4 regions of the Herbaspirillum seropedicae genome follow, and region 1 is predicted to be linked to each of the others. Evidence: predicted binding sites of a transcription regulator. Region 1 holds the regulator's gene; each other region holds the start of a gene.
The links. Region 1 encodes sigma-54, which starts transcription at its own class of promoters, with help from an activator protein. Its sites were predicted from a motif close to TGGCANGNAANCTGCTTT; they were not measured.

Region 2: ACP92_RS14350 (globin family protein) is a predicted target of sigma-54. The motif match lies at 4,041-4,058, and genes of this name have one in related genera.
Region 3: hmpA (NO-inducible flavohemoprotein) is a predicted target of sigma-54. The motif match lies at 2,092-2,109, and genes of this name have one in related genera.
Region 4: prpB (methylisocitrate lyase) is a predicted target of sigma-54. The motif match lies at 2,160-2,177, and genes of this name have one in related genera.

The regions. Positions count from the first base shown of each region.
Region 1 covers NZ_CP011930.1:4,552,163-4,557,842, forward strand. Annotated here, with positions in the region: gene lptC (LPS export ABC transporter periplasmic protein LptC) at 1-153, shown strand, start outside; gene lptA (lipopolysaccharide transport periplasmic protein LptA) at 223-828, shown strand; gene lptB (LPS export ABC transporter ATP-binding protein) at 830-1,573, shown strand; gene ACP92_RS19805 (RNA polymerase factor sigma-54) at 1,646-3,136, shown strand; gene hpf (ribosome hibernation-promoting factor, HPF/YfiA family) at 3,290-3,652, shown strand; gene grxD (Grx4 family monothiol glutaredoxin) at 3,984-4,295, shown strand; gene ACP92_RS19820 (UbiX family flavin prenyltransferase) at 4,319-4,921, shown strand; gene ACP92_RS19825 (SDR family oxidoreductase) at 5,012-5,680, opposite strand, start outside.
Region 2 covers NZ_CP011930.1:3,258,827-3,264,506, reverse strand. Annotated here, with positions in the region: gene ACP92_RS14370 (H-NS histone family protein) at 10-354, shown strand; gene ACP92_RS14365 (VOC family protein) at 715-1,101, shown strand; gene ACP92_RS14360 (TOBE domain-containing protein) at 1,386-2,195, opposite strand; gene ACP92_RS14355 (LLM class flavin-dependent oxidoreductase) at 2,192-3,193, opposite strand; gene ACP92_RS14350 (globin family protein) at 3,282-3,923, opposite strand; gene nifA (nif-specific transcriptional activator NifA) at 4,398-5,680, shown strand, end outside.
Region 3 covers NZ_CP011930.1:2,855,746-2,861,425, reverse strand. Annotated here, with positions in the region: gene ACP92_RS12515 (hypothetical protein) at 1-209, opposite strand, end outside; gene ACP92_RS12510 (hemerythrin domain-containing protein) at 386-796, opposite strand; gene hmpA (NO-inducible flavohemoprotein) at 843-2,036, opposite strand; gene norR (nitric oxide reductase transcriptional regulator NorR) at 2,203-3,783, shown strand; gene ACP92_RS12495 (hypothetical protein) at 3,912-4,094, opposite strand; gene ACP92_RS12490 (dodecin) at 4,497-4,724, shown strand; gene glgA (glycogen synthase GlgA) at 5,289-5,680, shown strand, end outside.
Region 4 covers NZ_CP011930.1:3,576,501-3,582,180, forward strand. Annotated here, with positions in the region: gene prpC (bifunctional 2-methylcitrate synthase/citrate synthase) at 1-1,134, opposite strand, end outside; gene prpB (methylisocitrate lyase) at 1,196-2,086, opposite strand; gene prpR (propionate catabolism operon regulatory protein PrpR) at 2,386-4,020, shown strand; gene ACP92_RS15640 (MFS transporter) at 4,416-5,680, shown strand, end outside.

The DNA.
Region 1 (5,680 bases):
GACGAGATCGTCAAGACCGACAAGCCGGTGGCCATGACCATGGGCACGACCCGCCTCAACGGGGTCGGCATGGTGGCCAACAATGCGACCCAGGTCGTGCAGCTGTTCGGCAATGTGCGCGGCTACTACGAACCGACGCCGAAGAAACGCTGACCATACTGATTCGCGCCCCCCGATATTCCGTCAGAACAATAACGCCAAGACCCGACCAGACAGGATTTTATGAAACGCTCATTGCTACTTCCGTTGCTGATGCTGGCTGCCCTCAGTGGCGTGGCGCGCGCCGAGAAGGCCGACACCACCAAGCCCACCAACATCGAAGCCGACCAGATGGTCTACGATGACGTGCGCCAGGTGAAGACCTTCACCGGCAACGTCGTCATGACCCGCGGCACCCTCATCATCAAGGCCGGCCGCGTGGTGCTCACCACCGACCAGTACGGTTATGAAAACGCCGTGCTCTACGCTGCCCCCGGCTCGCTGGCGACCTTCCGCCAGAAGCGTGACGGCGGCCCCGACCTGTGGATCGAAGGCCAGGCCGAACGCATCGAATACTCGGAACAGACCGAAGTCTCCAAGCTGTTCCAGCGCGCCCATATCCAGCGCATGGATGGCAAGCGCATCACCGACGAAGTCAATGGCGAGTTCATCTCCTACGACAGCCGCGCCGAATTCTATTCGGTCAACAATACTGCCAGCGGCCAGAGCAAGCCGGGCGCGGGCCGCATCACGGCCGTGATCCAGCCTCGCAATCCGCCGCCGGCGCAGCCGGGCCAGCCCGCCCAGCCTGCTACCCCGCAGCCCACCCAGCCCGGAAAGGATCAGTAAGATGGCAGCAAGCTCGCTGGTCGTGCGCGGCCTGAAGAAAAGCTATGGGGCGCGCCAGGTGGTGCGCGACGTTTCCATGGAGGTGCGCAGCGGCGAAGTGGTCGGCCTGCTCGGCCCCAACGGCGCTGGCAAGACGACCTCGTTCTACATGATCGTCGGTCTGGTGCCTTCCGATGGCGGCGAAATCGATCTGGACGGAGAGCCCATCTCGCGCCTGGCCATCCACAAGCGCGCCACGCTGGGCTTGTCCTACCTGCCGCAGGAAGCGTCGGTATTTCGCAAGCTGACCGTGGAAGACAATATCCGCGCCGTGCTGGAACTGCGCCAGGAAGACGGCAAGCCGCTCTCCCGCGACGAGATCGAAGGGCGCCTGAACAACCTGCTGCACGAATTGCAGATCGAGAAGCTGCGCGAGAGCCAGGCCCTGTCGCTGTCGGGCGGTGAACGCCGGCGCGTCGAGATCGCCCGCGCACTGGCCACCGATCCGCGCTTCGTGCTGCTGGACGAGCCCTTTGCCGGGATCGACCCGATTGCCGTGATCGAGATCCAGCGCATCGTGCGCTTCCTCAAGGAACGCGGCATCGGCGTGCTCATCACCGACCACAATGTGCGCGAGACCCTGGGCATCTGCGATCGCGCCTACATCATCAACCAGGGCACCGTGCTGGCCAGCGGCAACCCGGAAGAGATCATCGCCAACGAATCAGTGCGCCGCGTTTATCTGGGCGAGCACTTCCGCATGTAACCCAGGCACAGGCGCAAACGACCAGGACACCGGCATTGCAACCAGCGGGCCACGCCGCTTCCAGAAAGAAAGATGAAACAGTCGCTCCAGTTACGTACCTCGCAGCATCTCGCATTGACGCCGCAATTGCAGCAGTCGATCAGACTGCTGCAACTGTCGACGCTGGAATTGCACCAGGAGCTGGAGCAGATACTGACCGACAATCCCCTGCTGGAACGCCTCGACGACGCGCTCGACAATTCGGTGCGCCTGCTGGCCGATGGCGCCGTCTCGGCGGCCCCCTCGAGCGGCGTGAGCGAGACCACCGGCAGTGAGGCCAGCAGCGAAGCCGCTCCCGCAGCGGCCGATGGCGAATCCAGTTTCGAGTACCAGGACACCGCCCCCGAGGGCGTGAGCGGCGACTCCGACTGGAGCTTCGACGATGTGGCCCGCAGCGGCAAGTCGCCCGATGACGAAGACGCCCGCCCCCAGCTGGAAGCGCACGAAATCACCCTGCGCGAACATCTGCTGGAACAGATCCGCGTGACGGCGCGCACGCAGCGCGACCGCGCCCTGCTGGAACTGCTCACCGATGCGCTGGACGACAGCGGCTATCTGGAAGAGCCGCTGGAAGACATCCTCGCGCGCCTGCCCGAAGAGTTGGGCGTGGACCTGGAAGAACTCTCCATTTCGCTGAAGCTGCTGCAAAGCCTGGACCCGGCGGGCGTGGGTGCGCGCAGCGCTGGCGAATGCCTGGCCCTGCAGATCCGCCGCCTGCCCAAGGTGCCCTTCGTCACGCGCCGGCTGGCGCTGAAGATCGTGGAAGATTACCTGCCGCTGTTTGCGCAGCGCGACTTCAACAAGATCAAGAAGGCGCTCGATTGCGATGACGAAGACCTGCGTGAAGCGCAGGCCGTGATCCGCCAGTGCCGTCCGCACCCCGGCGCGGAATTCGCGCGCGATGCCTCCGACTATGTCGTGCCGGACGTGATTGTCAAACAGACAAAGAACGGCTGGCAGGTCATGCTCAACCATGAGGTCATGCCCAAGCTGCGCGTCAACGCCATGTACGCCAGCGCGCTCAAGCAGGCCAAGGGCGAAGGATCGCTATCCTCGCAGTTGCAGGAAGCCAAGTGGCTCATCAAGAACATGCGGCAACGTTTCGATACAATTTTGCGCGTCGCGCAGGCCATTGTGGAACGTCAAAGAAACTTCTTTTCACATGGGGCAGTCGCCATGCGCCCCCTTGTGCTACGTGAAATTGCTGATACACTGGGTCTACACGAGAGCACTATCTCTCGCGTGACAACTCAGAAATACATGCTCACACCGCATGGCATGTTTGAGTTGAAGTACTTCTTCGGTAGCCACGTCGCAACTGAAACCGGAGGCGAAGCTTCCTCCACCGCGATACGGGCGCTGATCAAACAGTTGATAGGAGCCGAAAACCCGCAGACCCCATTATCCGATAGCAAGATTGCGGATATGCTGGCAGAACAAGGCATGGTGGTCGCGCGACGCACAGTCGCCAAATACCGCGAAGTGTTGAAGATTCCGCCAGTCAATCTCCGCAAGTCCCTCTGAGTTTTTCCTCAGTTTTTCTGCAGTACCGTTGCTGTGTTCCGGCAAGCATCCCGCTGATGCCCATGCCATCCGACACGAAGACCGTGCCCGTGGTACAGCTGCAGCAAGGATGAATTGCACGAACCTCCAGTGACTTCACGATAGGAGTCTTGTATGAATCTGACCATCAGTGGACACCACCTCGAACTGACCCCCGCCATCCGGGAATACGTGCAAAGCAAGCTGGCCCGTATCAAGCGCCATTTCGACAACGTGATCGACGTCAGCGTGATCCTGAGCGTAGATAAACTCACAGAAAAGGAAAAGCGCCAAAAAGCGGAAATCAACGTCCACATCAAGGGGAAGGATCTACATGCGGAAAGCATTGCGCACGACCTCTATGCAGCCATCGATGCCCTGATCGACAAGCTCGATCGCCAGGTCATCAAGCACAAGGACAAGTTGCAGGAACATCACTCCATGGCCAAGCGCCTGCCTGAAGAAGCCCCGGACGACGCGGTCGCCGGCGCGGCATGATGCCTTGATCTTCAAGCTTTCATGAGCAAAGGGCGCGCAAGCGCCCTTTTTCATTCATGTCCCCGCACCGGCGATCATTGCCCGGTAGAAAATCCGCATAGGATATAAATAATTTACCTCGTCGGTGGGCTTCGCGGTGGGCTTCGACTTGAAGGCGCCGATGGCGACCTTATCTTTTCCACAGCCCTTCGGATCAGGAAAATGATTTTGATACAAAGCATTTCCCGAAGACAATATTTCACCAACCGCAAGACAAGTCGCCCGTCCGACTCCAACGCACGCGGCGGCTTTTCCCTATAATGTCGGCAATCCCATTTTTAAAGGCATAGCCATGAGCGACGTCCAATCCTGGATCAAAGAAACCGTGACCCAAAACCCTGTCGTGCTGTTCATGAAGGGCACCGCGCAATTCCCGCAATGCGGCTTTTCCGGCAAGGCCATCCAGCTGCTCAAGGCCAGCGGCGCCGAGAACATCGTCACCGTAAACGTCCTGGAAAGCCCGGACGTGCGCCAGGGCATCAAGGAATACTCGAACTGGCCCACCATTCCCCAGTTGTACATCAAGGGTGAATTCGTCGGCGGCTCCGACATCATGAGCGAGATGTACGCCTCGGGCGAACTGCAGACCCTGATCAAGGGCTGATCTTTTTCGCGCCTGAAGCTCCCGTGAGCGTTTCTTCCAGCCGGCCGCGCCAGCGCCTGATCGTCGCCATCACCGGCGCGACCGGCGCCATCTACGGCGTGCGTTTGCTGGAACACCTGCGCAAGCATGGCCAGATCGAAACGCATCTGATGGTCTCTGAAGCCGGCGTGCTCAATCTCCACCAGGAGCTGGACATGCGGCGCAAGGATGTGGAAGCGCTGGCCGACGTGGTGCACAACGTGCGTGATGTAGGCGCCTGCATCGCCAGCGGTTCCTTCGCTTCCACCGGCATGGTGGTGGCGCCCTGTTCGATGAAGACCCTGGCCGCCGTGGCGCATGGCCTGTCCGACAACCTCATCACCCGCGCAGCCGATGTGGTGCTCAAGGAACGCCGCCGCCTGGTCCTGATGGTGCGCGAAACTCCCTTCAACCTGGCGCACCTGCGCAACATGACCGCCGTCACCGAGATGGGCGGCGTGATCTTCCCTCCCCTGCCCGGCTTCTACCAGCGCCCTGCTTCCATGGAAGAGATGGTGGACCATACGCTGGGGCGCGTGCTGGACATGTTCGGGATCTCCATGCAGCTCACGCCGGAGTGGCAGGGCATGAAAGGTGGAGCGGATTGAAGCCGCATACACACGCTATAAAAAACGCGCCGCAGATTCTCCTGGCGGCGCGTTTTTCTTTTGGCCTATCGCGGCCCCTGGCATCGTGAATCAACCACGCCCGATGTAGGGCATCTTGGTCGCCATCACCGTCATGAACTGCACATTGGCCTCCAGCGGCAGGCTGTCCATGTAGAGGATGGCGCGGGCCACATGTTCGGCATCCATGGTCGGCTCGACCTTGGTGGAGCCGTCGGCCTGCAGCGTGCCCTTCTTCATCAGCGTGGTCATGTCGGTGGAGGCATTGCCGATGTCGATCTGCCCGCAGGCGATATCGTAGGCGCGGCCATCCAGCGACGTGGCCTTGGTCAGGCCGGTGATGGCGTGCTTGGTCGCGGTATAGGAGGCCGAGAACGGACGCGGTGCATGCGCCGAGATGGAACCGTTGTTGATGATGCGGCCCCCGCGGGGCGACTGGTCCTTCATGATGCGGAAGGCTTCCTGGGAGCAGAGGAAGACGCCGGTCAGGTTGATATCCACCGCTGCCTTCCACTGCTCCACGCTCAGCTCTTCCAGCGACACGGGCGGCGCGAAGATGCCGGCATTGTTGAACAGCATATCCAGACGACCGAAGCGCTCGCGGGTCTTGGCGAAGAGCTGCTTGACCGACGCCGGGTCGGTCACGTCGGCGGCCACGACCAGCGCATTGGGGCCGTCTTCGCCGGCCAGCCTGACGGTCTCCTCCAGGGCGTCCTGGCGGCGTCCGGCCAGGGCCACGCC
Region 2 (5,680 bases), 1.3 Mb from region 1:
GGAGGATCTATGGCAAATAGCGAATTGGCAAAACTGTTGGCGCAGCAAGAAGAATTGGCGCAGAAAATTGAAGAAGCACGGGCCAAGGAAAGAGAGCCCATCATCGAGCAGATCAAGGCCTTGATCGCGCTTCACAACATCACGCTCAAGGAATTGGGTTTCAAATCGAAATCCGGCAAGGCGGGCAAGGCAAGTGCCGGGAAAACCACACTGCCCGCGCTTTATCAGAATGAGGATGGCCTGACCTGGAGCGGTCGTGGCCGTATTCCATTGTGGCTCAAGGACAAGAATGGCGAAGTCAGCGAACGCCTGAAAAAGAAATACCTGATCAGCCAGGATCAGGAACAGCAATAAGAGAAACAAGCAGAAATATGCAGAAATAAGCTGAAACAAAGAACGGGAAGGGAGAGAGGTCATTCTTGTTTCTTCCCGTTCCGATCTGCAGGCCAGATCGGCGCTTATTTCCTGTTTTTCCGGATGGGATATTCCCATCATTGCATCAGCTGGTATCAGTTAATATCAGTTCGCATCGCTCGGCATCGGTCGGTGCCAGTTAATATGAGTTAAAAAGTTTTGCAGCTTTTTAATTAATCCCGATCGTTCCTGTTTTTATCTGCTGCGGCTATATCAGCGGATTGAAGCGTGAAAGACCCCGCAGGGATTGGTCACTCATCTGCTCTATCCGCTTGAGGCTGAACACTCCACGGACCTGACATGAGCCTGATTGACCATCTTGACCATCTCGTACTGACTTCGATCAACCCCGACGCCACGACCCACTTCTATGTGGAAGTGCTGGGCATGACGCTGGAGACCTTCGGGCAAGGGCGTATCGCCTTTCGTTTCGGTAACCAGAAAATCAACCTGCATGTACGCGGCAAGGAATTCGAGCCGAAAGCGCATCTACCTGTCCCGGGCGCGCTGGACCTGTGCTTCATGGCGTCCGTGCCGTTGGAGAAGGTGATCGCTCGCCTGGAAGAAATGAACTGGCCTATCATTGAGGGGCCAGTTCTGCGGACGGGGGCGACGCAGAAGATACGGTCGGTTTATGTGCGGGATCCGGATTTGAATCTGATTGAGATTTCGGAACCCGTAAATTAAGTTGGGAAAACTCCTTACGTTATTGGCTTAACAATGTTTTCCTCTCTGCTTCTCATCGGCAGCGAGGAATAAAGATGCTCTTTTCAAATCCATCAGGTTTTTTTCCTGAAGATATATTGGATTGGCAGAGTGCCTCTCGTTTCCGGGCTCACAAATCCTGTACAAGAAACTTGCCAATAGCTGCCATTGCGTAAATGGCAGCGCTGCGTGGTGATCGGATCCGGCACTTGACCCTGACACACTGGTGTCAGCAACCCAGAATGAAGGATGACCGCAGTAGGTAATCAATCCTGCTGCACGGCCACCATCACTGCATACGCCTTGAAGACGGCGGTAGCGGTCTGCCCGACCGCCAGCGACAGCGCATCGATGGCGTCATTGGTCAGGCTGGCGGTCATACAGGCGCCGCCAGGCAAGGTCAACACCACAAGCGACGATACCGCGCCACGCTCTACGCGCGAGACCGTGCCTTCAAACTGATTGCGTGCCGAGAGGGAAAAACCGGCAAAATCGGTGACCAGCACCACCGCCGAGGACTTGATCAGGGCAATCGCATTGCTGCCGATCCTGAGCTTGAGCCGATTGGCGGCGGTCGTAGTCATGGTGGCCACGATCTCTTGCGCGCCGGCGATGGTGACGGTGACTTGCGTAGTGACAGGGCCGGTATCGATCGCACTGATGACCCCGGCGAATTGATTACGTGCGCTGGTTTTCATTGACATTCTCCTGAGCAGGCCAGCCAAGGCTGGCAGTTGATTAAGCCATGTCTCCTGCCGATGCAGGAATTCGAGATTGCGCCGTTGCAGCTCGCGCCACACGGCCAGCAGTTCCACCGCGGCGGGCGTGAGCCGGGTGCCGCCGCCGCCTTTGCCGCCGGTGACCGTTTCAATCAATGCGCCATTGACCAGGTTGCCGGCTGACTCCAGCAGCATCCATGCGCCCTTGTAGCTGTAGCCCGCCGTACTGGCCGCGCGATTGATCGAGCCGGTTTGCGCGATGGCGTCGAGCAGGGCAAAGAAGCGCTGGTCCAGGCGATGCACCAGTTTCAGTTCGCTGCTCAACAAGGTGGTATCGGTGGCAGGCAAGGTACTCATGTCCTTGCCGATGGCTGCAGTCCCAGCGCGCCCGCCAGCAAGCTCAGGGCTGCGCGCGCTTGCTGGGGATCGTGGCTGGCAGGCTTGAGCAGCAGGCGATGCGGCCCCAGTTTTTCTTGCAGCTGGCCGATGCGTGCCACGCATTGCGCCGGGTCGCCGATGATGGCGTTGGCCAGGATGACTTGATCGGAGGCATCGGCCTGGAACATGGGCGGGGTGCCACCGGGCGCGAATTGCACTTGCATCATGCGCGGATACGCACGCACACCTGCCAGACCATGGGCAAGCGCCTTGTGCGCCTCGGGTTCGCAATGGAAAAAGCGGGCGATGGCAAACGGGAAGTGACCGCGCTGCGCACGCTGTGCAGCCACCCGCGTGAGCACCTGCTCAAGATCGGCGGAGGGTGTGGCCATCAATCCGTAATCCTGGCGTGCGGCCAGATCAAGCGAATCTTCGCTCATGCTGGCCAGCCATACCGGGATGGGACGTTGCAGCGGCTGCGGTTGCAACTGCACTCTGTCGTAGTGAAAAAATCGTCCCTCGGTACTGAATGGCACGCCTTGCCATGCGCGCTGGATGACGTCCAGTGCTTCAATCATGCGTGCGCGCGCCTGATCGGCACCGCTCAATCCGGCGTGACGATATTGCTCGGGAAACGGGCCGCCGCGTGCCACGCCGAATTCCATCCGGCCGTTGCTGAGCAGGTCCAGCGTGGCGACGTCCTCGGCAACCCGCAAGGGATCATTGAGCGCCAGCAACGAAGCGCCCGTACCGAGGCGGATGCGCGAAGTGCGTGCGGCGATCTGGGCCAGCAGCACCATCAAGGCGCTGCCGATGGCGAAGCTGCTGTAATGGTGCTCGGCGACCCAGACATCGTGATAGCCCAGGGCCTCTGCCACGACGGCATGATCGACGGTCTGCAACAGCGCATCGCGTGCGTTGCCATGGGGATTTTCGACATTGAGGAAGACGCCGTAGCGTTGCGGGTAATCCGGCATGGCAGGTTCACGGGAAAAAGAGTTGGACATCGCTCAGACCGGCCGCATCAAGAAACAGATGCGGGGATGCGATGCCGGATGGCGCAGGTCATGATTCGGATCTTCCCGATGGCCGGATCAGATCCGCTATCGGCGGCAGCATGTCGGTGGCGGGCGAGTGGAACCAGCTGCGTACCAGCTCATAGGGGTAGCGCCGCGGCGGTTCGACGCGCGCATGACGTACCAGCAGATGAATCGACAAGGGTTCGGCCCAGGCCCAGAAGTCGGCCCGCAGCGCGGGCGGGAAACCGATATCGTCAAAGGTATGCCAAAGCTGTACCAGCCACAGTTCGCGCCCAGCTTCGTCCAATAGCAACGGCAAGCCTGCGCCCGCTTGCAGATGGGCATGGCGTTGGCTGTAGTAGAGCGGACCGCCGCATGACTCCACCACGAAGTCGGCGATGCGCGAGCTGACGCAATCAAAACAATTGTGCGAACGTGCGAACAGCGGGGAATGGCGCAGGCGCCGCATATGATGCAGCACCAGTTTGCGCAAGCCGGATTCATCACACAGCGCCAGCAACCGGTGCGCCGGTTGAGGTAATTGTGGCGGCTCACATATCACCTGTTGCGTGCCGCGCGCCATCGCCGGGCCGGCGACCGGCCAGTTCAGGGTCAGATAACATGCCTGGGAGCAGGGCGCCCAGCACGCACGTGGTGCACCGGGTTCGGAAGTCGAAGGCACATTCATAGTGGGCGATGGTGGATGTTGGAGGTCTGTATATCTCGCTACATAACGCTGGCTGGGCTACCGGCTTGCTCTGCTTTGTCGTTTCGCTTGGCCGGTGAGCGGCCGATGCAGGTATGAATAGCCAAAACCATGCCATACAATATTTTTCTTTTAAATCAATGGGATAGCGACGATTTCTGATTGCTGCGCCAGTGGCGATGATTGTCGTAAATCCGACAAAGACGACACCGTTGTCGCCAACCCGCCAAGGCGACATCGAGGAAAGCCGGCATTGTGTGGGGTTGCTTGGCGAGATCGATTCATGCATCTGCTTGGGCATGAAGTTTGCTTGACCAGCAAGGTAACTATTCGGTAATTACACGGCGCTTTTTCTGCCGTTTTTCAGGATCTCGGATCTCACGACAGAGTAGCAAGGCGGGTTCTAGCGCTCTCAGGCAGCGCATGGGGTTCCAGTATTCACGTTAGGAGAGTCAGATGGCCACTATTCTCGACGACCGCAGTGTGAATTTAGAACTCGTAACGATTTACGAGATCAGCAAGATATTGGGTTCATCGCTGGATCTATCCAAGACCTTGCGCGAAGTCCTCAACGTCCTCTCCGCCCACCTGGAAACGAAACGGGTATTGCTGAGTCTGATGCAGGACTCCGGTGAATTGCAACTGGTCAGCGCCATCGGCCTGAGTTACGAAGAATTCCAGAGTGGCAGATACCGGGTCGGCGAGGGCATCACCGGCAAGATCTTCCAGACGGAAACTCCCATCGTGGTGCGCGACTTGGCCCAGGAGCCGCTGTTCCTGGCTCGCACCAGCCCGCGCCAGTCGCAAGACGGGGAAGTCATTTCCTTTGTGGGCGTGCCGATCAAGGCTGCCCGTGAAATGCTGGGTGTGTTGTGCGTTTTTCGGGATGGACAATCGCCCTCGCGTAGTGTCGACCATGAGGTGCGCCTGCTGACCATGGTGGCCAACCTGATCGGACAAACCGTCCGGCTGTATCGCAGCGTAGCGGCCGAGCGCCAGCAGCTGCAAGAGGAAAAGCGCCAGCTGTCCCGGCAACTCCAGGGCAAGTACAAGCTCGATAACGTAATCGGCATTTCCAAGGCGATGCAGGAAGTGTTCGCGCAGGTACACCAGTCCGCCCCCTCGCGCTCGACCATGCTGTTGCGCGGCGAGAGCGGCACCGGCAAGGAAGTCATCGCGCGCGCCATCCATTACCTCAGTCCGCGCAAGGATGGGCCATTCATCAAGGTCAACTGTGCGGCCTTGTCGGAAACCTTGCTGGAATCCGAATTGTTTGGCCACGAGAAGGGCGCCTTCACCGGGGCCCAGGGTGAACGCAAGGGGCGTTTCGAACTCGCCCATGGCGGCACCTTGTTCCTCGACGAGATCGGCGAGATCTCGCCGGCCTTCCAGGCCAAGCTGCTGCGGGTATTGCAGGAGCGTGAATTCGAGCGGGTCGGTGGGTCGCGTTCGATCAAGGTGGACGTGCGTCTGGTCACCGCCACCAACCGCGACCTGGAGAAGGCCGTGGCCAAGGGCGAGTTCCGGGCCGACCTGTATTACCGTATCAATGTGGTCAGCATCTTCATTCCTCCGCTGCGCGAACGGCGCGAGGATATTCCCTATCTGGTGGAACACTTCCTGGAAAAATTCCGTGTGGAGAACCAGCGCGCCATGGTGGCCATGTCACCGCAGGCCATGAAGGTCATGATGAATTGCTACTGGCCGGGCAATGTACGGGAACTGGAAAATTGTGTCGA
Region 3 (5,680 bases), 1.7 Mb from region 1:
TAGAGCAGGCCGCGCAGGCTCTGGAAAGCCGTCGGATGCGGCTCGCCGCAGACTTGTTCGTTGTTGTCCATGACCTGGTTGAGGATGCCCGGATCAAACAGCCGCACCTGGCAGATCACGGCGTGGCGCACGATTTCCATGTCCAGTGCTTCCAGTTCCTGGCTCAACTCATCGGGGGTGTGGCGCTGGGCGCTCAGTTTCTCGGTCATGGTCGTCTTTCGGCGGGAGGAGGGGGAGTGCACAGCCTACCATTTGCTGCGCCGCCGAAAGTTGTCGAAGATCAATGATTGCCTGATCCGGCGCAGGTCTTCGTTCAAAACGCGCAGATTGTCCGGAACAACTTGCTGCATGGCACCGCACTCGGCGCCGCCATGCAGGCTCAGAGTCAGGCTGCTTCCACCATCGGGTAGAACTCCCGGTTCTCGCGTCCGATGCGCTCGAACAAGGTCTTCAGGACCCGGTTGGCGTCGGCGCGGAAATGTTCCGGTTGTTCGGCGATGCGCTGGGCATCGTTCCACTGGCGTGAAAACTGGCCGTACTGCGCCGAGATGTCGGCCATCTCTTGCTGGTACTGCAGGGCCTTGGCGGCCAGCGCCGGATCGGCTTTCTGCAGGGCCGGATAGAGATAGCGGTCTTCCACCGACAGGTGCAGCTTGATCAACGAGCTCATGGCGATCACTTCGCGCGCGATGGCGACCGCCTGGAGGGCGATGCCTTGCGCGCTCAGGCGCTTGAGCTGCTGTACGTGGCTGATGATGTCGGCATGTTCGCGGCGATACTTGTCCAGGTTCATCATGGCTGGTCCTTTCTTGTGGGTCTGGTGTTTCAGGTCTTGCAGCGCCTCAGTCCAGCGACGCTGCCGGGCCGAAGAATTCGTAGCGGCTCTGTGCGGCCGGTACGCCCAGTTCGGCCAATTGGCGCTTGATGGCCTTCATGAAGGACTTGGGGCCGACGAAGTAGGCGTCCAGATCCGGATTCCCGGGCAGCCATTGCTGCAGCAGCGAGCGCTCGATCAGCCCGGTGGCATGCGGCGCAGCGTCGCCTTGGCGCGGCTGCTCGTAGCAGAAGCGCAGCTGCAGCTGCGGATGGCGCGCCGCCAGTTCTTCCAGCTGGCGGCGGAAGGCGTGTACGCCGCCATGGCGCGCCGCGTGGATGAAGTGGATGGGACGGCCCGAGGGCAGGGCGGCGGCCAGCATGGACATCATCGGCGTGATGCCGACGCCGCCGCTGATGAGCGCCAGCGGCTTGTCGCTGGCCATCAGGGTGAACTCGCCGGCCGGCGGGAACAGTTCGACCACCGAGCCGACATGGATTTGGTCATGCAACTGGCGCGAGACCTTGCCGCCCGGTTCGCGCTTGACGCTGATGCGGTATTGCGGCGGCTGGCCGGCCTGGCGCAGCAGCGCCGAGAGCGAATACTGGCGACGTTGTTCCTCGCCATCGACCACCATACGCAGGCCGATGTACTGGCCCGGCGCGAAGTCCAGCAGTTCACCGCCGTCCTGCGGCACGAAATGGAAAGAGGTGATCTCTTCACTCTCGGCCACCTTGCGGCTGACGATGAAGTTGCGGGCGCCGCTCCAGCCGCCGGGGGCCTGGGCCTTGGCCTCGTATTGCTGGCGTTCGGCGCCGATGAGGATGTCGGCCAGCTGGCCATAGGCGGCGGCCCAGGCGTCGATGACCGCATCGGTGGCGATCTCGGCGCCCAGCACTTCACGGATGGCGCGCAAGAGGCAATCGCCGACCATGGGGTAGTGTTCCGGCAGCACTTGCACCGCAACGTGCTTGTTGATGATCTGCGCGGCCAGCGGGCCCAGTTCTTCCAGGCGGTCGATATGGCGCGCATACATCAGCACGCCATTGGCCAGCGCACGCGGCTGGTCACCGCTGGCCTGGTGGGCGCGGTTGAACAGGGGGCGCACCTGCGGATAGTCGCGCATGAGCATCTTGTAGAAATGGGTGGTCAGCGCCTCGCCGCCTGATTCGAGCAGGGGAACGGTGGACTTGACGATGGCGAGTTGGGCGTCGGTGAGCATGGCGGGCCTTTCTTGGCAACTGGTGGAGAATCCGGTAGTCCGGTCTGTCGTCTTCATTACAAGACGCATGCCAGCCAGGGAATCTTTAAGAATCAACGACTTGGATATCGGCCGAGTATTCATGACACATGTCATAATGACCGCATTCAGATGGAATGTAGTCAATATGACCTCAAGAACATTGCTGGACGCCCTGGTGCCGCTGGTGGCCGATCTTTCGCGCGAAATCGATGACCGGGAGCGCTATCGACGCCTGCTGCAGACCCTGCGGACGCTCTTTCCCTGCGATGCGGCGGCGCTGTTGCGGCTGGAGGGTGACGTGCTGGTGCCACTGGCCATCGATGGACTCTCCAGCGATACGCTGGGACGACGTTTTCGGATCACCGAGCACCCGCGCTTCGGCATCTTGCTGGGCAATGCCGCACCGACGCGCTTCGCCGCCGATTCGCCGCTGCCCGATCCCTACGACGGGCTGGTCGATGGCCTCAACGACCAGCATTCGGGCGAGCTGGAGGTGCACGACTGCATGGGATGCGCGCTGACCGTCAATGGGCGCGCCTGGGGCTTGATGACGCTGGACGCCCTGGGGCGGGGGCGTTTCGACAGGGTGGACATGGACTCGCTGCAAGCCTTTGCCGCCTTGGCGGCGGCCACCGTCAATGTCGCCGAACGCATCAGCGATCTGGCGCAGGCGGGGCAGCAGGCCCAGCAGCGCGCCGAGGCCTACCGGCTGGGGCTGGAACAGAGCCAGGGCCAGCGCGAACTGATCGGGCAGAGCCCGGCGCATCGCCAACTGATGCAGGAAATCGGCATGGCCGCCCCCAGCGACATGACCGTGCTGGTGGCCGGCGAGACCGGTACCGGCAAGGAGCTGGTGGCGCATGCCCTGCATGCGGCCTCGCCGCGCGCCCACAAGCCCATGATCAGCCTGAACTGCGCGGCCTTGCCCGATACCTTGGTCGAGAGCGAGCTGTTCGGACATGTCCGCGGGGCGTTTTCCGGCGCGGTCGCCGACCGCCGTGGCAAGTTCGAGATGGCCGATGGCGGCACCCTGTTTCTCGATGAAGTCGGCGAGTTGCCGCTGGCGGTGCAGGCCAAGCTGCTGCGGGTGCTGCAGAGCGGACAGTTGCAGCGGGTCGGTTCGGACCGCGAGCACAGGGTCGATGTGCGGCTCATCGCAGCCACCAACCGCGATCTGGCCGACGAGGTCAAGCGTGGCCATTTCCGGGCCGACTTCTATCATCGGCTGTCGGTATTTCCCATCCGCGTGCCGCCGCTACGCGAGCGGGGACGCGACGTCTTGCTGCTGGCGGGCTATTTCCTGGAACAGAACCGGGCGCGGCTGGGCCTGTCCAGCCTGCGCTTGTCGGCCGACGCGCAGCGCGCCTTGCTGGACTATGCCTGGCCCGGCAACATCCGCGAACTGGAGCACCTGATCGGCCGCAGCGCCTTGCGTTCCCTGGCGACACACCGCACCCGCCCCACCATCCTGACGCTCGATGCGGCGGCGCTGGAGTTGCCTGCGCCGTCTCTGGCGACGGTCGCTGCGGCCGAGCCCAGCCTGCCCGCCGAGTCAACGCCAGCGCAGGCGAGCGGCTCCCTGCGCGACGCGCTGGAGCGCTATGAACGGCAACTGGTCAGTGCAGCCCTGCAGCGCCATGGCGGCAATCTGGCCGCCACCGCACGCGAACTGGGGGTAGACCGGGCCAACCTGAACCGTCTGGCCAAGCGGCTGGGATTGCGCTGAGGGTCGATACGGTGCCGAGCGAGGGCAGGGGGGGAAATAGAAGGAAGAAGGAGGGAAGGAAGAAAGGAGCCAGGATCAGGGCCTGCGTGAACAGGCCGCGACCCTGGCCAAGACTGAACTGATGCCGGTCAGCCCTGTTGCAGCTCGCCGTCCACCTCGGCCAGCTGGCCGCGGATGCGGATGGCGGTGAGGTGACGGGCCGCAGCGGCGTCGTCGTTGACGTGTTGCAGGTCTTCGGTGACGCTGGCGGCGGCTTGCGCCGGGTTGAGCTGGTCATTCTGGGCGAGTTGGCCCTGGTTGAGTTGCGACATGATGATCTCCAAGCGATGAAAATGCCGTGCGCGCCGCCCGGGAATGCTGCAGGCCTGAGCCAGTTGCAGCTGGCGACGCGGGCGGTGCGACAGACCCGCCATGTGCAGTGATTGTAATCGTTCAGGTTGCACTGCAACAGGTGGCGCCTGGCTGATGTTTCTGTAGGAATGCCGGCGACGTCGGCGATCAGCGGCATTGCGTTGTGGCAAGCTTTCCGGTCTGCATGCTGCGTTGCAGGGTAGAGCCGGTCGCTGCTTTTCCTACCTCCAATGGGGGCGCCCACCGATACCCGGCATGGATGGATCTCCATACGCTGAAGCGCAGTACCGTGAAGGCGGGTTTTCGTTTCCTTCCCCGTCCCCTTCCTCGTTCACCTTCCATCCCACAGCAAGGAGTCCAGCATGAATGAACGCAAGCTCGACAATTCCAACACCTACAAGATCATCGAAGTCGTCGGCAGCTCGCCCAACAGCAGCGACGACGCCATCCGCAACGCCTTGGCCGATGTGGTCAAGACCGTCAAGCACGTGGACTGGTTCGAAGTGACCCAGTGCCGGGGACATGTGGAGAATGGCAGCATCGGCCATTTCCAGGTCGGACTGAAAATCGGCTTCCGGGTCGAAGCCTGATCCCAAGCCCGAACCTTCATGCCCGTCACCCGAGGCCGCACGCTACTGCCGAGGGATAGCGGCGGTCAATGAGGCCGCTGCTCAGCACTTAGCAAGGTTCAATTGGCGTCTGTACCTGAAGGTGGCTACAGTACCGTCTATCGAAGCGAAGCGCCTGCACACGCAGGGCTGAGAGGGGCCGGGTGGCGCGTCATGCGCTGCAGCACGCCGGCCTCATCCTGCTGGCTTCATCCTGGCTTTCTTTTCCGTTGTCTCCGTCACCTGTCCCGCCTGTGTCCCCGCTTTTGCAGGGACGTATTCGCGCTGCCTTTCGCCGCAGTGCAACAGTAGGATTCATCCTACGCCATCTCAGGCCGCTGTCCGATAGTGGCTGTGCATTCTGATCCGTATAACGTCAATCATCGGCGCTCAAAAGACAAGACCGTCCAGTCAAACAGAACAAGAAGGACACGTCTTCGCACCGGCCACACGGGTCAAGTCGTGACGGCTGGCGAAGACACAAGTCGATGCGACGAGCCAAGGGTGCTTTCCATCTCAGGTGCTTTCACACATTAGGGGTCCATCTTGCAAGCTCGAGTTCTGTTAGTCAGCTCGGAGGCCGTACCGCTCGTCAAGACCGGTGGCCTGGCCGACGTGATCACGGCGCTGGCGGTATCGCTGCGCAAAGCCGGCATCGATGCCAGCATTCTTCTGCCTGCCTATCCGGAGGCAGTCCGCAACCTCGGCCATACCGAGCAGATCGGCCTGAAGCACGGCCTGCCCGGCGGCGCCGGTCGCCTGTTGCGCGGCATCATCCCCGGCACCGATGTGCCGGCCCTGCTGCTGGATACGGCGCGCTTCCGCCAGCGCGGCGCCAATCCCTACCTCGATACCGATGGCGTCGAGTTCAGCGACAACGCCGTCTGCTTTGCCGACCTCTCGCACGCCGCCGTGGCCATCTGCGCGGGCGAGACCAG
Region 4 (5,680 bases), 980 kb from region 1:
CACGAACTTCAGGTCTTCCGGCCCCACGTAATTGGCGGAGGGACGGATGATCTTGTTGTCGATGCGCTGCTCGATGATGTGCGCGGCCCAGCCCGAGGTGCGGGCGATGACGAACAGCGGCGTAAACATCGCCGTGGGCACACCCATCATGTGGTAGGACACGGCCGAGAACCAGTCCAGGTTGGGGAACATCTTCTTGATGTCCCACATGACAGTTTCCAGGCGTTCGGCGATATCGAACATCTTGGTCGAGCCGGCTTCCTTGGAGAGCTTGCGCGCCACTTCCTTGATGACCTTGTTGCGCGGGTCGGAGATGGTGTAGACCGGGTGACCGAAACCGATCACCACTTCCTTGTTCTCGACGCGGCGACGGATGTCGGCTTCGGCTTCGTCGGGGTTGTCATAGCGCTTCTGGATCTCGAAGGCGACTTCATTGGCGCCGCCATGCTTGGGGCCGCGCAGTGCGCCGATGGCGCCGGTGATGGCCGAGTACATGTCCGAACCGGTACCGGCGATGACGCGGCCGGTGAAGGTGGAGGCGTTGAATTCGTGTTCCGCGTACAGGATCAGCGAGGTATGCATGGCCTTTTCCCAGGCCTCGGACGGCTTTTCGCCGTGCAGCAGGTGCAGGAAGTGGGCGCCGATGGAGTCGTCATCGGTCTCGACTTCGATGCGGTTGCCGTTGTGGCTGTAGTGGTACCAGTACAGCAGCATGGAACCCAGCGAGGCCATCAGGCGGTCGGCGATATCACGCGCGCCGGGGGTGTTGTGGTCATCCTTCTCTGGCAGCACGCAGCCCAGCGCCGAGACGCCGGTGCGCATCACGTCCATCGGGTGGGACGCGGCCGGCAGCCATTCCAGCGCCGCCTTGACGTTGGCCGGCAAGCCGCGCAGCGACTTCAGCTTGGCCTTGTAGGCGCGCAGTTCAGCAGCGGTGGGCAGCTTGCCGTGCACCAGCAGGTGGGCGATTTCCTCAAACTCGCAGCTGTCGGCCACATCCAGGATGTCGTAGCCGCGATAGTGCAGGTCATTGCCGGTCTTGCCGACAGTACACAGGGCAGTGTTGCCGGCGGTGACGCCAGACAGGGCAACGGACTTCTTGGGCTTGAAACCTGCGGCTTGTTGTTCGCTCATCGTGTTCTCCTCGTATTCGGCATTAGGTGAAAACTAATTATCGGAAGGGGTGGTTTACTTTTTACTTGTTCTTCTGCTGAGCAAACAGCGCATCCAGACGCTGTTCGTAGCTGTGGTAATCGATGCGGTCGTACAGTTCCATGCGGGTCTGCATGGTATCGACCACGTTCTTCTGGGTGCCGTCACGGCGGATCGCCTGGTAGACGTTCTCCGCGGCCTTGTTCATGGCGCGGAAGGCCGACAGCGGATAGAGCACCAGGCCCACATCCGCGCCCTTCAACTCGTCCACCGTGAACAGCGGGGTCGAACCGAACTCGGTGATGTTGGCCAGGATCGGCACTTTCACGGCATTGGCGAACTGCTTGTACATGGCCAGGTCGGTGATGGCTTCCGGGAAGATCATGTCAGCGCCGGCTTCCACGCAGGCCACGGCGCGCTCGATGGCCGCATCCAGTCCTTCCACGGCCAGCGCATCGGTGCGCGCCATGATGACGAAGTTCTCATCGGTGCGGGCATCCACGGCAGCCTTGATGCGGTCCACCATTTCCTGCTTGCTGACGATTTCCTTGTTGGGCCGGTGACCGCAGCGCTTGGCGCCGACCTGGTCTTCGATGTGCATGGCCGCGGCGCCGAACTTGATCATGGACTTGACCGTGCGCGCCACGTTGAAGGCCGAGGCGCCAAATCCGGTATCCACATCCACCAGCAGCGGCAGGTCGCAGACGTCAGTGATGCGACGTACGTCGGTGAGCACGTCATCCAGGTTCGAGATACCCAGGTCGGGCAGGCCCAGCGAACCTGCCGCGACACCGCCGCCGGAAAGATAGATCGCGCGAAAGCCCGCGCGCTTGGCCAGCAATGCGTGGTTGGCGTTGATCGCGCCGATGACTTGCAAGGGAGATTCTTCCTGGACGGCCTTGCGGAATGCTGCGCCTGCGGAATGGAGAGCCATGTTGGACACCTTCTGGATGGGTTGCTGGAGACGGCTGGTCGATGTCGGCCAGTGCGGCCGCTTGCCGGTGCTGATTGCAACGGCCGTGCCAAGTCTTCATGGAGATCGCCGGAGCATGCTGGGCACGCAGCAACAACTCCATGAAAATCAAGGACTTGACGCGCCATTACGGCATCCATCCGGATGCAATCGCACCGACACACCTGCCCGGCAAGCGGTGTTTAGATGTTTCAATAGTGTTACATTAACGTTTCATTGAAACACCATGAACGCCACCCATTGAAACATCGAGGCCCCTCATGAAACGTCCCGCCCCTGTCGATCGTCATGCCGACAAACCCGTGATCTGGACGGTGTCGGTGTCACGGCTATCCGAGCTGTTCCGCGACATCACGCTGGAATTCGACGCCCTGGCCGACATCGAGCCCATCCATCTGGGCTTTGACGACGCCGTGCGCGAGATCCGCGAACGCCTGGCGACCGAGCGCTGCGATGTGGTCATCTCGGCCGGCTCCAATGGCGCCTACCTCAAGAGCCGCCTGCCGGTGCCGGTGATCGTGGCGCGCGCCAGCGGCTTTGACGTGATGCAGGCGCTGGCGCGGGCTCGCCAGCTCACCCGCCGCATTGCGCTGGTGACCTATCAGGAAGCCATGCCGGCGCTGGCCGAGTTCGGCCAGCGCTTTGGCCTGGAGATCGTCCAGCGCACCTATGCCACCGAAGAAGACGCGCGCGCCGTCGTCAACGAATTGAAGGCCGCCGGCATCGAAGCCGTCGCCGGCGCAGGGCTCATCACCGACCTGGCCGAGGAGGCGGGCATGCGCGGCATCTTCCTGTATTCCGCCGCCACGGTGCGGCAAGCCTTCGAGGATGCGCTGGAACTGGCGCGACTGACGCAACTGGAAAGCACGCGCAGCCCCATCCTGCCGGTGGCCGACAGCCTGCGCGCGCGGCATCACCTCAAGGACCTGCGCGGCGACTCGGCGGAGATGGAAACGGTGCGCCAATCCATTACCCTGTTTGCGCGCTCGCCGGCCAATGTGCTGATCCAGGGCGAGACCGGCACCGGCAAGGAATTGGCGGCACAAGCCATCCACCGCGCTCATCCGCTGATGCAGGGCAAGACCCAGGCGGCGCATCCCTTCGTGGCCATCAATTGCGGCGCACTGGCCGAATCCCTGCTGGAATCCGAACTCTTCGGATATGAGGAAGGCGCCTTTACCGGTTCGCGCCGGGGCGGGCGTGCCGGCGTGTTCGAGGCAGCGCATCGTGGCACCCTGTTGCTCGATGAAATCGGCGAGATGCCCCTGCCCTTGCAGACGCGCCTGCTGCGCGTGCTGGAAGAGCGCGAGGTAGTACGCGTAGGCGGCACCCGGCCCATCCCGGTCCAGGTGCGCATCATCAGCGCCACCCACTGCGATCTCCAAGCGCGGGTGCGTGAAGGGCGTTTCCGCGCCGACCTGTATTACCGTCTCAGCGTGCTGTGCCTGCAACTGCCCCCGCTGCGTGAGCGCCGCGACGACATTGCGGCGCTGGCCGAATGGCATCTCAAGCACGCACTGGCCGCGCTGGATGTGCGCCCGCATGCCAACCTGGGCGCTGAGATCGTACGCTGCGCGCCGCTGTTGTGCCGCTATGACTGGCCGGGCAATGTGCGCGAGCTGCGCAATCTGATGGAAAGGCTGGCGCTGTTCCTGGCCGCCGAACCCTTGCAGGCCCTCACGCCGGCGCTGATCCAGCGCGTCGCGCCCGAGCTGGGGCAGGCGCCGCCCTCCCCGGCGGCACCCGATGAGGCTCAAGAAAACATCACGCCCGACAACGCAAGCATCGCCGCCGCACTGCGCCGGTTTCGGGGCAATCGTGCTGCGGCAGCCAGGTATCTGGGCATGAGTCGGACCACCTTGTGGCGCAAGCTAAAGGAAAGCGGCACCACCTGACTAAAAATCCGTAAACTATTTACATCCATCTTCGACATCGATCGCGCCCCCACCGTTTGTCCTGAGTAGCGGCAAAGCCGCGTATCGAAGGCGCCCCGTCCAGCACGCTTGAGAGCGCCTTCGATACGGCCCAAAGGGCCTACTCAGGTCGAACGGATAGTCGTTGGTTTGAGAACAGCCTCCGTTTTTTTCTTGCAGGCGTCCTGCGCTCTGATAATCCCCCGCATTGCGCCTTGACAGCGCCAGCACCCGCCGCCTATCCTCGCCCGCTACAGCGGCTACGGCCGCTGCCAGGAGCGTACAAGCAATGAACAGCCAGAGGCCGCCGCAAGCCCGTCCGGGTGAACGTGGCGAGCCGCTCCTCCATCCACATCGCAATCCATCAGGGAGTCCCCATGAGCAGCAACACTGCGGCGCCAGGCGCCGATATCACGCATCCGCAGGCGCGGCGTGCGATCATCTCCTCGTCCATCGGCAATGCGCTCGAATGGTTCGACATCCTGATCTACGGCGCCTTCGCCGTCGTGATCGCCAAGCAGTTCTTCCCCACCGGCGACGACAGCGTTTCGCTGCTGCTGACCTTCGCCACCTTTGGCGTGTCCTTCTTCATGCGCCCGCTGGGGGCGGTGGTGCTGGGCGCCTACTCCGACCGCGCGGGACGCAAGGCGGCGCTGATGCTGTCGATCATGCTCATGACCGTGGGCACGGCCATGATCGCCTTCATGCCCAGCTACGCCAGCATCGGCCTGCTGGCCCCGGCGGGTATCGCACTGGGCAAGATGATCCAGGGCTTCTCGGCTGGCGGCGAATTCGGCAGCTCCACCGCCTTCCTGGTGGAACATGCGCCGCACCGTCGCGGCTTCTTCTCCAGCTGGCAGGTGGCCAGCCAGGGTATCAGCCTGTTGCTGGCCGCGCTCTTCGGCGCAGTGCTCAACAATATGCTCACGCCGGAACAACTGGCTTCCTGGGGCTGGCGCGTGCCGTTCATCTTCGGTCTGCTGATCGCTCCGGCGGGCATCTATATCCGTCGCCACCTGGATGAAGCACCGGAATTCAAGGAATCCAGCGAGAAGACCAACGCGCCCCTGCGCGACACCTTCGCCCACCAGAAGATGCGCCTGCTGATCGGCGCGGGCAGCGTGATCATGGCGACCGTCTCGGTGTACCTGTCGCTGTACATCCCGACCTATGCCGTCAAGCAGCTGGGCCTGCCGGCCTGGTCGTCGTTTGCCGCGATGTCGGTGGCCGGCCTGATCATGTTCATCGGCTCGCCCCTGGTCGGTGCGCTCTCCGACAAGATCGGCCGCACCCCCTTCATGATCACCAGCAGCGCCCTCTACATCGTGCTGACCTATCCGATGTTCGTGTTCCTGACCAACTCCCCTGGCTTCCTGCAACTGCTGTTGCTGCAGACCGTCATCGGCGTGCTCATGACCATGTACTTCGCGGCCATGCCGGCGCTGCTGGCCGACATCTTCCCGGTGGCCACCCGCGGCACCGGCATGTCGCTGGCCTACAACATCGCCGTGACCATCTTCGGCGGCTTCGCCGGCCTGATCATCACCTGGCTGATCGACTTCACCGGCGACAAGCTGTCGGTGAGCTACTTCGTCATCTTCGGTGCTGTACTGAGCCTGATCGCGTCGCTGTCGGCGCGTCT